DNA from 2 places in the Kitasatospora sp. NPDC049285 genome. Region 2 is predicted to be linked to the other one. Evidence: riboswitches for the same ligand, from Rfam matches in the RefSeq annotation. Region 2 holds a riboswitch; the other holds the start of a gene.

Region 1 (7,171 bases), on a different contig from region 2:
GCAGCGCCGCCGAGAGCGAGGCGCGCCGGCTGCGCCACCGGGTCTCCGAGCTGGAGACGGCGGTGGAGACCGGTCGCCGCACCGCCCGCGAGGGCCGCAGCGTCGAGGACATGCGGCTGCGCCTGCTGCTGGACACCGTGCTGCAGTCCGCGCAGGGCCTGCAGCGCGAACTGGCCCTGCCGGTCACCGCGCTGCGCCCGGCGGACCTGGTGGAGGCGGTGGAGCCGGGCTCGGCCTCGCCGAACGACGTGGCCCGGCGCGGCCTGGCCGAGGACGATCCGGCGCTGCTGGACCAGCTGCTGGCGATCCCGCAGGTCCACCTGGTGGTGGACGGCTACAACGTGACCAAGACCGGCTACCCGCAACTGCCGCTGGAGCAGCAGCGGCTGCGGCTGCTGGGCGGGCTGGCGATGCTCGCGCAGCGCACCCAGGCCGAGGTCACCTGCGTCTTCGACGGCCAGGACCTGGACGTCCCGGTGATCATGGCGCCGCCGCGCGGCGTGCGGGTGCGGTTCAGCCGCACCGGGGAGACCGCGGACGAGCTGATCCGCCGACTGGTCCGGGCCGAGCCGCAGGGCCGTCCGGTGGTGGTGGTCTCGGCCGACAAGGAGGTCGCGGACGGGGTGCGGAAGGCGGGCGCCCGCCCGGTCTCCTCGACGCTGCTGCTCAACCGGTTGTCCCGGACCTGACCTCGGCTGACGGCCGATCAGGCGGCCCCGCGAGGTTGCCGGAGTGTGTCGGTGTGGTGAAAGCGTCCGGGGAGGCCGGTTCGCGGGCACCTGGGAGTGGACGCGAAGGCTTGGACTTCACTAGGGTCTGGCGTCAAACCTATATTCCGGACTATCACTCCTAGGGGTGAGTCCAGCAGGAAGAAGGAGCACCTCCCTTGGCCTCCCACCGCCGTCCCAAGCAGCCGAGCCGCGCACGGGTCTCCGTGCTCACCGCTGCCGCCGCGACCGCGGTCGCCCTGTCGGCCCAGGTGAGCGCGCACGCCGCGCCCGCGTCGCCGAGCAAGGACGAGGTCAAGGCGCAGGTCGACAAGCTGCTCGAGGAGCAGGAGCAGGCGGCCGAGAAGTTCAACGGTGCCAAGGAGCGCTCCGACCAGCTGCGCAAGCAGGCCGACCAGCTGCAGGACCAGGTGGCCCGCAGCCAGGAGCAGATGACCGAACTGGCCTCCGGGCTGGCCGCGGTGGCGGGCGACCAGTACCGCCAGGGCGGGGTGGACCCGTCGATGCAGCTGATGCTCTCCGCCAACCCGGACACCTACCTCGCGCAGGCGTCCTCCTTCGACCAGGCCGCCAGCACCCAGGCGGAGACCCTGAAGTCGCTGAAGGACCAGCAGCGCCGGCTGGACCAGCAGAAGCAGGAAGCCGCCCAGGTGCTGGCCGAACTGGACAGCCAGACCAAGGCGTTGAACGACGCCAAGGCGGACGTCCAGGACAAGCTCCAGCAGGCGCAGAAGCTGCTCAGCAAGCTCAGCGCCGCGGACCGCGCCTCGATCCTGGAGGGCACCGGCGGCTCCGCCTCCCGCAGCGCCTCCCGGGTCGACATCTCCAGCCTCCCGCCGGCCAGCGGCTACGCCGCGGTCGCGGTGAAGGCCGCGCTCGGCAAGCAGGGCGCGCCGTACGTCTGGGGCGCGACCGGTCCGAGCAGCTTCGACTGCTCCGGCCTGATGCAGTGGGCCTACGCGCAGGCCGGCGTCTCGATCCCGCGCACCTCGCAGTCGCAGGCCACCGCGGGCGTCAACGTCGGCCGTGACTGGCACAACGCCCAGCCCGGCGACCTGGTCATCTACTACGGCGACCAGCACCACGTCGGCATGTACATCGGCAACGGCCTGGTGCTGCACGCGCCGCACACCGGCGACGTGGTGAAGACCATGGCGGTCGACACCCTGCCGATCAACACCATCCGCCGGATCTGACGATCCGACGAACCGGACATAAGCCCACAGAGGGCGACAACTGACGCACCGTGACACGCCCGGACGGGTCGAGATCTCCCTGTGATCCGCGACACGTCCGGGCGTGTCATTTCTCGACCATATGGTGAAAATCAATAAGCTCTACGTTACAGGCTGATCACGGTCGGTCAGATTCGTAATCGAATTCGACGCAGAATCAGATTTTCTTCTGACAAGGATTTGAACGGATCACGGATCGGTTACTAGGGTCATGCCTCGACCACCGCAATGTCGATCGCCCATGGGGGGCGACGGCGGAGGTCGCCGCCGAGTCCGTGACACAGCGGGCGGGCCGTCACCACGAGGCCTGCCGACGGGGATGCCCCTGCGGGGGTGCTGTCGAACGGAGCCGGGGAACCACGTTCCCCCGGGGTGAATCGGTGTCAGGTCGGCCGTAGCAGCGGCCGGTGAGGCACCGTAGGGCTTCTTCCGGCCCGAACCCGTCAGCTCACCCGGTAGGCGGTGTGTGAGGAAGAAGGAGTCCGCCTTCGTGGCGTCCCATCGTCGTCCCAAGCCCGCAGGCCGTGCCCGGGTCTCGATTCTCACTGCCGCCGCCGCCACCGCCGTGGCGCTCTCCACCCAGGGCGGTGCGCACGCCGGCCCGGCGCCGACCAAGGACCAGGTCAAGCAGCAGGTCGACCAGCTCAACGAGCAGGCCGAGGTGAAGACCGAGGCGTACAACGCCGCGGTGGTCAAGCAGCAGGACCTGCAGAAGCAGGTCGGCCAGCTGCAGGACCAGGTGGCGCGCCAGCAGGACCGGGTGACCACCGTTCAGGACAGCCTGGCCGGCATCGCCGCCGAGCAGTACCGCACCGGCGGCGTCTCGCAGACCATGCAGCTGATGCTCTCCAGCAGCCCGGACGCCTTCCTCGGGCAGGCCGGCGCGCTGGACCAGGTCGGCTCCACCCAGGCCGGGCTGCTGAAGTCCTTCAAGACCGAGCAGGCCGCGCTCGACCAGCAGCGCGACGAGGCCCAGCGCAAGCTCACCGAACTGGACGTCACCGCCAAGGCCCTGAAGGCCGACAAGGAGGACATCCAGGCGAAGCTGGCCAAGGCCACCGACCTGCTCAACTCGCTCACCCAGAAGGAGCGCGACGAGCTGGCCGCCGCCGAGGCGAAGGCCGCCGCGGACTCCCGCGCCCAGGCCGACACCGCCCAGCGCGCCTCCCGCGACGAGTCCCGCCCGGACCTCGGCGCCGTGAAGGCCACCTCCGGCTACGCCGGGGCCGCGCTCGCCGCCGCCACGTCCAAGCTCGGCAGCTGGTACTCCTACGGCGCGGCCGGTCCGACCACCTTCGACTGCTCCGGCCTGATGCAGTGGGCCTACGCGCAGGCCGGCGTCTCGATCCCGCGCACCTCGCAGGCCCAGGCCGGCGCCGGCACCCGGATCGGGTCGGACATCTCCAAGGCCCAGCCGGGCGACCTGATCATCTACTACGGCGACATGCACCACGTCGGCATGTACGTGGGCAACGGGCAGGTCCTGCACGCCCCGCACACCGGTGCGCAGGTCCGCTACGAGTCGGCCACCGCGATGCCGATCAACACCATCGTGCGGGTCTGACCCAGGGTCAGCGCGAACGGCCCGACACCCCCGACCTGGGGTGTCGGGCCTTCGTCGTCCCGATGTCCGATTCGCGGTCAAATATTCGAAGGTGTCAGGGTTTGGACTGGATCGATCCGACTCGCTAACCTCTGCCCCCGAGCCCCCGAGCGGACGGCCGCCCCGCCGGGCGGCGGCGGAGGCGGCCGCAGGAACGGAGTCCTCGCGCATGTCGGTGCACCGTCGCCCCCCACTGCCGGGCGTCCAGCGGTTGGCCCGCGCCCTGGCGCTCACCGCCGCCGCCGCGGGCGCGCTCGGCGTCACGGTCGCCGCCGCCGGCGCGGCGCCGCTCAGCCCGGCCGAGCCGCTGGGCCGCAAGGAGGTCAAGGCGCAGGTCGACCAGCTGTACGACGAGGCCGAGCAGGCCTCCGAGAAGTTCAACGCCGCCCAGGAGCAGCAGCGGAAGCTGCAGGCCGAGGCGGCCTCGCTGCAGGACCAGGTGGCCGCCGGGCAGGACGAGCTCAACCGGCTGACCGGCAACCTGGCCGCGGTCGCCGCCGCCCAGTACCGCGCGCAGGGCGTCGACCCCACCCTGCGGCTGATGCTCGACCGCGACCCGGCCGGCTACCTGGACGGCGCCCGCTCGCTCGACCAGGCCACCTCCCGGCAGAACGACACCCTGCGGGAGGTCGCCGACCGGCAGCGCCGGCTCGACCAGCGCCGCCAGGAGGCGACCGCCAAGCTCGCCGAGCTGGAGAACGTCCGGCAGTCGCTGGCCGCCGCCAAGGAGGACGTCAAGGCGCGGCTCGGCCGGGCCCAGCACCTGCTGAACGGCCTCGGCGCCACCGAGCGCGCCCGGCTGATCACCGACGACGCCCGGGAGGCCGAGCAGCGCGCCACCCGCGGCGCCGACCGGGTCGACCTCGGCGACCAGCCGCCCTCCTCGGACCGCGCCGCGGTCGCGCTGGCCGCCGCGATCGCCAAGATCGGCTCCCCCTACGTGTACGGATCGACCGGCCCGCGCACGTTCGACTGCTCCGGTCTGATGTACTGGTCGTGGCGGCAGGCCGGAGTGACCCTGCCGCGCACCTCGCAGGAGCAGGCCTCGGCCGGCCGGCGGGTGAGCCTCGCCGAAGCCCGGCCCGGAGACCTGGTGATCTTCTACAAGGACATGCACCACGTCGGCATGTACGCCGGCGGCGGTGTCGTCGTGCACGCCCCGTACCCCGGGGCCCGGGTCCGCTACGAGAGCGTCAACGCGATGCCGGTCAGCTCGGTGGTGCGGGTCTGAGCCCGGACGAGCCCCTGGTCACCGACCTGCCCCGGGTGTCCGGGCGGCAGGTCGGTGCTCCGCTGTCCCGTCGCGCCGCCCTGCTGCTGGCCGCCGCCGGGGCGGTCCAGCTCTCGCTGCCCCGGGCGGTCGCCCCGCCCCGCCGGGCGCCGCTGGCAGCGCCCGCCGCGCCCGACACCCGCGGCGACGTCGAGCGGCTGCTCGCGCTGCGGGCGCTCGCCGTCCGGCAGGGCGACGCCGCCCGGCTGCTGGCGCTCGGCGCCCCCGAGGCCGAGGAGTCCGACCGGGACCTGCTGGAGCGCACCGCCGAGCTGCGCTTCGCCGAGTACACCCTGAAGCTCGGCTCGTTCACCGAGCCGCCGGCGGGCGCCGACCGGATCACCGTCGCCGCGGAGCTCGGCTACCGGCTGGACGGTGTCGACGACTACCCGGCGCTGCTGGAGCGGCAACTGGAGCTGACCCGCGCCGAGGACGGCTGGCAGGTGGTCCGGGAGACCCCGACCGGAGCGGTGGCGCCCTGGGACCTCGGCGCGGTGCGCGCGGTGTCCGGGCGGCGCAGCCTGGTGCTCGGGCTCGGCGAGACCGCCGAGCTGGGCGCGCTGGCCGAGCTCGCCGACCAGGCGGTGCCCGCCGTGGCTGCCGTCTGGGGCGACTGGAAGCCCGGCCGGCTGCTGCTCGAACTCCCGCTCACCGAGCAGCAGTTCGCCCGGCGGATGGACGTCGCCGCGGACAGCTACCAGGGCATAGCCGCGGTCACCCTGGCGGTCAGCGGCGCCCCGGCGCACACCCCGGCCGACCGGATCCTGGTCAACCCGGAGGCGTACCGGCAGCTCAGCGACCTCGGCCGCCGGGTGGTGGTCACCCATGAGGCCACCCACGTCGCCACCCGGGCCGACACCAAGCCGTGGACTCCGCTGTGGCTCTCCGAGGGCGTCGCCGACTACACCGGCTACCGCGGCACCGGCCGCACCGCCCGGCAGATCGCCCCCGAACTCGCCAAGGAGGTCACCGCCGGTCGGCTGCCCACCGCGCTGCCCGCCGACGAGGCCTTCACCGCCGGCGCCGCCGGGATCGGCCAGGCCTACGAACTCTCCTGGCTGGCCTGCGACCTGATTGCCCGTCAGTGGGGCCAGGACCGGCTGGTGGCGTTCTACCGGTCGGTCGGCGCGCTCGGCGCCGGGCAGCTGGACCGTGCGATGCGCACCGAACTCGGCGTCGGCGTGGAGGAGTTCACCAAGCGGTGGATCAGCGAGACGGCGAAGCTGCGGAGTTGAGCGCCGCCTGGAGGCCCGCGGCGTCCAGGAAGGCCGTGTGGGTGCCCGCCGTGGTGCAGGCGAAGGCCCCGGCCAGCGCGCCGGCCCGCATGCACTCCTCGACCGGGCGGCCGGCCAGGTGCCGGCTGAGGAAGCCGGAGACGAAGGCGTCGCCCGCGCCGTTGCTGTCCACGATCGGCGCCCCCGGGTCCAGGGCCGGGAAGTGGCGCGGCAGTTCGTCCTCCCGGGTGAGCAGGAAGCTGCCCGCCGCACCGGCCGTGGCCACCACCAGCTCGGCCCGGCCCTGCGCCAGGACCGTGCGCATCACCGCCTCCGGGCGGCCGCCGACGGCCGCCGCGGAGAGGAAGACCAGGTCCGAGCCGAAGGCGTAGGCCCGGTGGTGCTCCTGCTGTCCGTCCCAGGTGTGCAGGTCGGTGGAGCTGCTGCGGCCCAGGCGGTGGATCTCCGGGTACATCTCCCGGTTGACGTTGGTGATCGACAGGTGGACGTGCCGGGTGCGCTCCAGCAGCGGCAGCCAGAACTCCCGCGGCAGCCGGGCGTCCGCGGGGTGGCGGCCGTCGTAGAAGGAGAACCGCAGGCCGTCCCGGTCGACCAGGTTGACGCTGCGCGGGGTGCCGGCCGGGGCCGGGAGGTGGCTGAAGTCCAGCCCCCGGCGGGCGTACTCGGCGAGGATCAGCTCGCCCTGCGGGTCGGCGCCGAGGAAGTCGGCGAACTTGGTGCGCAGACCCAGCGCGTGGCAGCCGAGTGCGACGCCGTTCCCGGTGTGCGCCGGGTAGTCGACGACCGGGGGCACGCCGACGGAGTCGCGGTCGGCGGGCACCTCGAGCCGGTCCACCCGGACGATGGTGTCCACGCCGACGCCGCCGACGATCAGGATGTCGTAGTCGATCACCCGGTGATGGTGGCAGCGCACGGCAGTTGCTGCAAGAGGTTTCAGAAAGTTCCAGTCGGGGGTCGTGCCGGCTCCCGACGGACCGTCAGGTGCGGTCGGCCGGGGTCAGGTCGTCCAGCAGGTCCTGCTCGTAGGCGATGCCCGGGCGGACCGGGTAGTGCGGGGCGACCTGGTCGGCGGGCAGGACCACGGTGGTGACGGCCTCCGG
Region 2 (7,171 bases):
CGTCAGGCGATGCTCCAGGCGATTCCGTCGAGGATGTCGTGCTCGCTGACGAGCAGTTCGGGGGCCCCGGTGCGCTCCATGATCTCCAGCAGGACGAGCGCCCCCGCGGCGATCACGTCGACCCGGCCGGGGTGCATGACGGGGATCGCGGCGCGCTCGGCGTGCGAGGAGTGCAGCAGCCACTCGGCGGTCTCCCGGACCTGCTCCACGCCGAGCACCGCGTGGTGGATCAGCTCGGAGTCGTAGCCGGGCAGCTCCAGGGCGATCCCGGCGACCGTGGTGACGGTGCCGGCCAGGCCGACCAGGGTGGCGCCGGAGTCCAGCGGGACGTGCCGGGCCACGGTGTCCAGGGCGGCCCGGATGTCGGCCCGGGCGGCGGCGATCTGCGCCTCGGACGGCCGTCCCCCGCCGCCGAGGTGACGCTCCGTCATCCGCACGCAGCCGATGTCCATGGAGTAGCCGGCCCGGACGTCCCGCTCGCCGAGCACGAACTCGGTGGAGCCGCCGCCGAGGTCGAAGACCAGGTACGGCGGGCGGTGCGGGCCGCCGAGCAGTTCGCGGGTGGCGCCGGTGAAGGAGAGCCGGGCCTCCTCGTCGCCGCTGACCACGCTCGGGGTGATGCCGAGGATCTCCTTGACCCCGGCGGTGAACTCGGCCGCGTTCTCGGCGTCCCGGGAGGCGGAGGTGGCGACCATCCGGATCCGGTCCGGGGCGACGCCGTACCCGGCGATCACCTCCGCGTACTCGCGGCAGGCGGCGAAGGTCCGGGCCAGCGCCTCGGGGTGCAGTCGGCCGGTCTGGTCGACGCCCTGGCCGAGCCGGACGATCAGCATCCGCCGGTCCAGGTCGGTGATGTCCCCGGTGGCCGGGTCGAGGTCGGCGATCAGCAGGCGGATCGAGTTGGTGCCGCAGTCGATGGCGGCGACCCGGATGGCGGTCACGACTCGTCAGCTCCCTCGGGGTCGGCGGCGTCCTCGGCGGCGGCCTTGCGGGCGGCCCGCTCGGCGGTCAGCGCCTCCTTGGCGGCGATCACCGCCTCGTGGTCCTGGGCCTTGGCCTGGTTGCGGGCGACCCGCTCACCGGCGGCCTGCACCTCGGCCGGGGAGACGCACGGGCCCTTGGCCCACCAGTCCTCCAGCAGGCCGAGCGCCTCGTCGCCGAGCGGGTTGACCCCCTCGCCGGCCGCCAGCGAGTGGCCGGCCAGCACGTGCAGGCACTTCACCCGGTCCGGCATGCCGCCGGCGCTGGGGAAGCCCTCCAGCACCTCGATGGCGTCCCGGCGGGCGATGTAGTCCTCGTGGGCCCGCCGGTAGGCGGCGGCGAGCTCCGGGTCCTCGGCGAGCCGGGCGGTCTGCTCCTTCATCACGCCGTCCGCCTCCAGGGTGCCGATCAGCGAGGCGGCCCTGGGGCAGGTCAGGTAGTAGAGCGTGGGGAACGGCGTGCCGTCGGGCAGCCGGGGGGCGGTCTCCACCACGTCGGGGTTGCCGCAGGGGCAGCGGTGGGCGACGGCGCGCAGTCCGCGCGGCACCCGGCCGAGCTGGGCGGCGATCGCGGCGATGTCGTGCTCGGAGACGGGAGGGTTCTGGTTGCTCATCAGGGGTCTGTTCGTCAGGGGGACTTGGGGGCGGGGGCGGCGGCGTCGGCGGCGGTGTCCACGGAGTCCCAGAACACCGAGTACCAGGGCCGCAGCGCCTTCGGTCGGGCGGTGTCCGCGGCGTCCGCGGAGGAGGGCCGGGCACCGGGCGAGGGCTGCGGGTCGACCGAGACGAACGGGGTCTCGCCGGGCAGCGCGTAGTGCAGCCGCTCCCGGGCCTGCGCCTTGACGTACTCGGGGTCCTGCCAGCGAGCCCGGTCGCGGCGGAGCTCCTCGACCTGCTGGCGGGCGTGTTCGGCCTTGGCCCGCTGGGCGGCGATCTCCTCGCGCTGGGCGATGAACTGCCGGGTGGGATAGGCGAGTATCGCCACGAGCGAGCACAGCACCAGGACCAGGACGGTGGCCCGGCTGGTGAAGCGCGGTCGCGCCGCCAGTCCCGGGATCCTCCACTTGGCCATCTGCTCACCCCTCCTGCGCATGCCGGTGCCCCGGCCCCCACCCTACGCGGTGGGAGCCGGGGCATCCGGTCACAACAGGCTCGGCGGGGAGCCGGATCAGCCCTTGAAGCGCGGGAAGGAGGAACGACCCGCGTACTCCGCGGCGTCGTCGAGGATCTCCTCGATGCGCAGCAGCTGGTTGTACTTGGCGACGCGCTCGGAGCGGGCCGGGGCGCCGGTCTTGATCTGGCCGCAGTTGGTGGCGACGGCGAGGTCGGCGATGGTGACGTCCTCGGTCTCGCCGGAGCGGTGCGACATCATGCAGCGGTAGCCGTTGCGCTGGGCCAGCTCGACGGCGTCCAGGGTCTCGGTGAGCGAGCCGATCTGGTTGACCTTCACCAGCAGCGCGTTGGCGGTGCCGGTCTCGATGCCCTTACGCAGGCGCTCCGGGTTGGTGACGAACAGGTCGTCACCGACCAGCTGGACCTTGTCGCCGATCGCGTCGGTGATGGCCTTCCAGCCGTCCCAGTCCGACTCGTCCAGCGGGTCCTCGATGGAGACCAGCGGGTAGTCGGCGACCAGCTCGGCGTAGTACGCGATCAGGTCGGCCGAGGAGAGCGCCTTGCCCTCGAACTGGTAGGCGCCGTCCTTGAAGAACTCGGAGGCGGCGACGTCCAGGGCGAGCGCGACGTCCTTGCCCGGGGTGTAGCCGGCCTTCTTGATGGCCTCGGTGATGAGGTCGAGGGCCTCGCGGTTGGAGTCCAGGTTCGGGGCGAAGCCGCCCTCGTCGCCCAGGCCGGTGGAGAGCCCGCGCTCCTTCAGCACGCCCTTGAGGGTGTGGTAGACCTCGACGCCCCAGCGGACGGCCTCGGAGAAGGTCTCCGCGCCGATCGGGGCGATCATGAACTCCTGGATGTCGACGTTGGAGTCCGCGTGCGAGCCGCCGTTGAGGATGTTCATCATCGGGACCGGCAGCACGTGGGCGTTCGGGCCGCCCAGGTAGCGGAACAGCGGCAGGTCGCTGGCCTCGGAGGCGGCGTGCGCGACGGCGAGGGAGACGCCGAGGATCGCGTTGGCGCCGAGCGAGGACTTGTCCGGGGTGGCGTCCAGGTCGAGCATCGCCTGGTCGATCAGCCGCTGCTCGGTGGCGTCGTAGCCGACCAGCTCGGGGCCGATCTGCTCGATCACGGCGAGGACGGCCTTCTCGACGCCCTTGCCGAAGTAGCGGTTCTTGTCGCCGTCGCGGAGCTCCAGCGCCTCGAACGCGCCGGTGGAGGCGCCCGACGGGACAGCGGCACGACCGGTGCTGCCGTCGTCGAGACCGACCTCGACCTCGACCGTGGGGTTGCCGCGGGAGTCGAGGATCTCACGGGCTACGACGACATCAATGGACGGCACGAGGCATCTCCTAGCGGAAGCGGATGTGTGGTCGTTACGACCTGAGCCTAGCCCTACACCGCCCCGCGGCCACGTCCGGCCGGGCCTCGTCTCACGGTGTGGCACCGCTACTCACTGGTAGTTCACCTGATTGCCCGCAGGCCCGGGGCCCCGGACGGCGCGAACTGCCCTGCGCACGCCCGGGGCGGACGGACCGTCAGGCGCCGCGCGTCACAGCGCGAGCACCTGGCCGGGGAGGATGAGGTCCGGGTTGTCGCCGATCACCCGGCGGTTGGCCTGGTAGAGCTGCTCCCAGCCGCCGGGGAGGCTGCGGGCCGCGGCGATGCCGGAGAGGGTGTCGCCCTCGATCACGGTGTAGCCGCCGGCGGCGGGCGCGGGGGTCTCCGCGGCCGGCGGCTGGGCGGCGGGCTCGGACTGGGCCGGCTTGGCGGCGGGCTTCGAGGGCTTGGGGGACGGCTTGACGGCCGGCGCGGCCGGGCGCTCCTGCGAGCGGGAGACGGTGTCGTCCGAGGTGTCGGCCACCTCGCCGCCGCGGCTGAGGCCGGCCCGCACCGAGCAGACCGGCCAGGCGCCGGGGCCCTGGGAGGCCAGGACCCGCTCGGCGACCGCGATCTGCTGGGCGCGGCTGGCCTGGTCGGCGCGGCCCGCGTACTGGCCGCCGCCGTAGGCGCGCCAGGTGGAGGAGCTGAACTGCAGGCCGCCGTAGTAACCGTTTCCGGTGTTGATGCTCCAGTTGCCGCCGCTCTCGCACTGGGCCACGCGGTCCCAGACGGAGCTCGGGGCGGCTGCCGCTCCGGCGGCGGCGAGCAGGGGCAGGGCCAGGCCGACCGAGACCACGCCGGCGGCGGCGATGACCTTCTCGGCCTTGGTACTGCGTCGGTGACGGCCGGTACCGGTAACTGCCATGGGATGTCCTCTCCGCACGCCTGCGAGGTGAGCTGTCGGGTTCGGACCGGGAGGCTGGCCCGGCCACCCGGTGGTCACGGACGCGTGTGCGTCCACCTCCGGGCGGCTTCACCCCTAGCCGCTGGGACGGCGGCGGTCATACGTGGTTCCCCCGCTCCTGTCCGGGTCGATGACTCGGTGGCCCGAGGACGCGGCGGACAGGACTCGGCGTACCGCGTTCGGGGCCCGCTGCTGCGAGCAGATCGGAGAGTAGGCAGAGCTGACGGGCAATCACAAGCTCATATCACCGGCATCACGCCGAAATCACGAACCTCTACGGCTCGTACACAGAGCATCCATATATGTCCGGTTTCGTCCGTGTGGGGAGTGCGGCGCGCGCCCCCGTCCGACGCGCCGTCAGCCACTGCGAACGGGGGTTCGGACGGTTCGAAACGGCGTCAGCGGGGTGTGAAGGAGACCGGGAGGTCGCGCAGACCGCGCATGATCAGGCCGCCGCGCCAACGCAGTTCGGACGGGTCCGCGGCCAGCCGCAGGTCCGGCAGCCTGGTCAGTAGGCTGCCGATCGCGCGCTGGCCCTCAAGTCGGGCCAGCGGGGCGCCGATGCAGTAGTGGATACCGTGTCCGAAACCGAGGTGCGGATTGTCCGCCCGGGCCAAGTCGAGGGTGTTCTCGTCCGAGAACCGGGCCGGGTCGCGGTCGGCCGCGGCCAGCACCACCAACACCGGGTCGCCGACCGGGATCTCCACCCCGCCGATCCGCAGCGGAGCGGTGGCGAACCGCCAGGTGGCCAGCTCGACCGGGCCGTCGTATCGCAGCAGCTCCTCGATCCCGGTCTCCAGCAGGCCGGTCTCTCCGCGGTCCAACGAAGCTTGCAGGCGCTGGAGTTGGTCGGGATTGCGGAGCAGTGCGTACACGCCGTTGCCGACTAGATTGATGGTGGTCTCGAATCCCGCAAAAAGCAAGATGAAGGCCATCGCCGCGGCCTCGTTCTCGGTGAGGTGCTCACCGTGGTCACTGGCCCGGATCAGACCGGAGATCAGGTCGTCGCCGAGGTCGGCCCGCTTGCGGTGGATCAACTCGGCCAGGTAGCTCTGGATCCGCTTCACCGCGCGGCCCACTCCCCCGCGCCGGGCGCCGGTCTGGCCCGGCTTCGTGTGTCGCAGCATCATGCCGGCCCAGTCGCACAGGTCGTCCTGGTCCTCCTCGGGCACGCCGAGGAGCTCGCAGATCGCGTAGATCGGCAGCGGGAAGGCGAGTTCGTGGATCAGGTCGGCCTCGCCGCGGGCGGCGAAGGAGTCGATCAGCCGGTCGGTGAGCTGCTGCACGCGCGGTTCGAACTCGGCCACCCGGCGCGGGGTGAACGCCTTGGACACCAGCCGGCGCAGCCGGGTGTGGTCCGGCGGGTCGATGTTCAGCAGATGGGTCATCAGGTCGGCCTGCCGCTCGCCCGGGATGCCCACCCGGCCGGTGCGGTGCGCCTGCCCGCTGTGGTGCGCCGGGTTCTTCGACAGCCGGGCGTCCGCCAGCGCCTGCCGGGCGTCCGCGTACCGGGTGACCAGCCACGCCTCCACCCCGCTCGGCAGCGTGGTGCGGTGCACCGGCGCGTGCTGGCGCAGCCAGGCGTACGCCGGGTACGGGTCGGCCGCGAACTCCCAGGTGAAGAGTTCCGGCTGCGTGGGGTGGGGCGTGTGGGACATGTCTTGACCGTATCCAAAGGCTCCGCCGCGTGAGTCTGGTCACCTGGCGGGTAATCCCTGTTGCAGAGGGGATGGGCGTGCCTACCATCCTCCGACAGTCATAGCGCGGGCGGTCGTGCGGGCCGCCCGAGTCCGCCCTGAAGGGGGAGCAGACGATGCGGGTAGCCGGGGCAGTGGTGGTCATCGCGGTGCTCGACGGAGGCTCGGGGGCCGACCTGGCCCGCCGGTTCGCCGCCGCCGGGGCCGCCGGTCTGCTCATCGCCGACCTGCACCCCGGGGTCGCCGAGGACCTCGCCGCCGAACTCGACCGCCCCGGCTGCCCCGTGGTCGGCGTGTCCGGCGACGTCCACCGCCCCAGCGACATCGCCGCCCTGGTCGACACCGCCGCCAAGCACCTCGGCCCGATCGACCTGTTCGCGGTGGCCGGCCCGGACGGCGAGCGGATCGTCCAGCTCGCCGAACTGCCCGGCCACCTCGACCTGCTGGCCGAGGTGCTGGCCCTGGTCGGCGAGGCGATCGGCGAGGTCGTCCCCGCGCAGCGGCAGCCCGCCGACGCCGACCACCCGGCCCGCCTGGCGAGCTGACCCGCCGTCAGCCCGGCTCAGCCCTCCAGCCCCTCCGCGGCGCGCACCTCCCGGCGGTAGCCGCGGGCCGCCGCGCGCAGTGCCGCGTCCACGTCCACGCCGCGGTCGTAGGCCTGCTGGGCCACCGCCAGCAGCAGCTCCCCCGCCGACTCCTCGGTGAGCTCGGCGGGCAGCCGGTACGGCCGGTCGGGCACCGCGGTGAAGTTCGCCCGCCGCACCCGGGAGACCAGCTTCGCCGCGTAGGCGAGCGCCGGCAGTCCGCCCGGCACCCCGTCGAGCACCGACTCGCGCTGCTTCTCCGCGGCCTTCAGCTGCTCCCAGTTGGCCTCCACCTGCTCCGCGCCCTCGGCCTGGACGTCGCCGAACACGTGCGGGTGGCGGTACATCAGCTTCTCGACGATGTCCCCGGCCACGTCGTCGATCGAGAACGGGTCGGCCGGGTCCTCCTCGGCGATCCGCGAGTGGAAGAACACCTGCAGCAGCACGTCGCCGAGCTCCTCGCGCAGGGTCTCCCGGTCACCCTCCTCGATCGCCTCGACCAGCTCGAACGCCTCC

What was found. A riboswitch is a leader RNA that binds a small molecule or an ion and turns the genes downstream of it on or off. The one in region 2 is predicted to bind cyclic di-AMP.
Region 1: another riboswitch for cyclic di-AMP. It lies ahead of AB0K51_RS02685 (NlpC/P60 family protein); the one in region 2 lies ahead of AB0K51_RS08310 (transglycosylase family protein).

The regions. Positions count from the first base shown of each region.
Region 1 covers NZ_JBFAQR010000002.1:197,292-204,462, forward strand. The annotation lists gene AB0K51_RS02675 (NYN domain-containing protein) at 1-689, shown strand, start outside; gene AB0K51_RS02680 (NlpC/P60 family protein) at 887-1,924, shown strand; cyclic di-AMP (ydaO/yuaA leader) riboswitch at 2,291-2,439, shown strand; gene AB0K51_RS02685 (NlpC/P60 family protein) at 2,454-3,527, shown strand; gene AB0K51_RS02690 (NlpC/P60 family protein) at 3,736-4,797, shown strand; gene AB0K51_RS02695 (hypothetical protein) at 4,833-6,071, shown strand; gene AB0K51_RS02700 (PfkB family carbohydrate kinase) at 6,043-6,963, opposite strand; gene AB0K51_RS02705 (glycosyltransferase 87 family protein) at 7,049-7,171, opposite strand, start outside.
Region 2 covers NZ_JBFAQR010000008.1:78,062-85,232, forward strand. The annotation lists gene AB0K51_RS08290 (Ppx/GppA phosphatase family protein) at 3-941, opposite strand; partial or broken gene AB0K51_RS08295 (DUF501 domain-containing protein) at 1,100-1,594, opposite strand; gene AB0K51_RS08300 (septum formation initiator family protein) at 1,609-2,052, opposite strand; gene eno (phosphopyruvate hydratase) at 2,149-3,429, opposite strand; gene AB0K51_RS08310 (transglycosylase family protein) at 3,640-4,335, opposite strand; cyclic di-AMP (ydaO/yuaA leader) riboswitch at 4,339-4,541, opposite strand; gene AB0K51_RS08315 (cytochrome P450) at 4,773-6,032, opposite strand; gene AB0K51_RS08320 (SDR family NAD(P)-dependent oxidoreductase) at 6,188-6,616, shown strand; gene AB0K51_RS08325 (MazG family protein) at 6,634-7,171, opposite strand, start outside.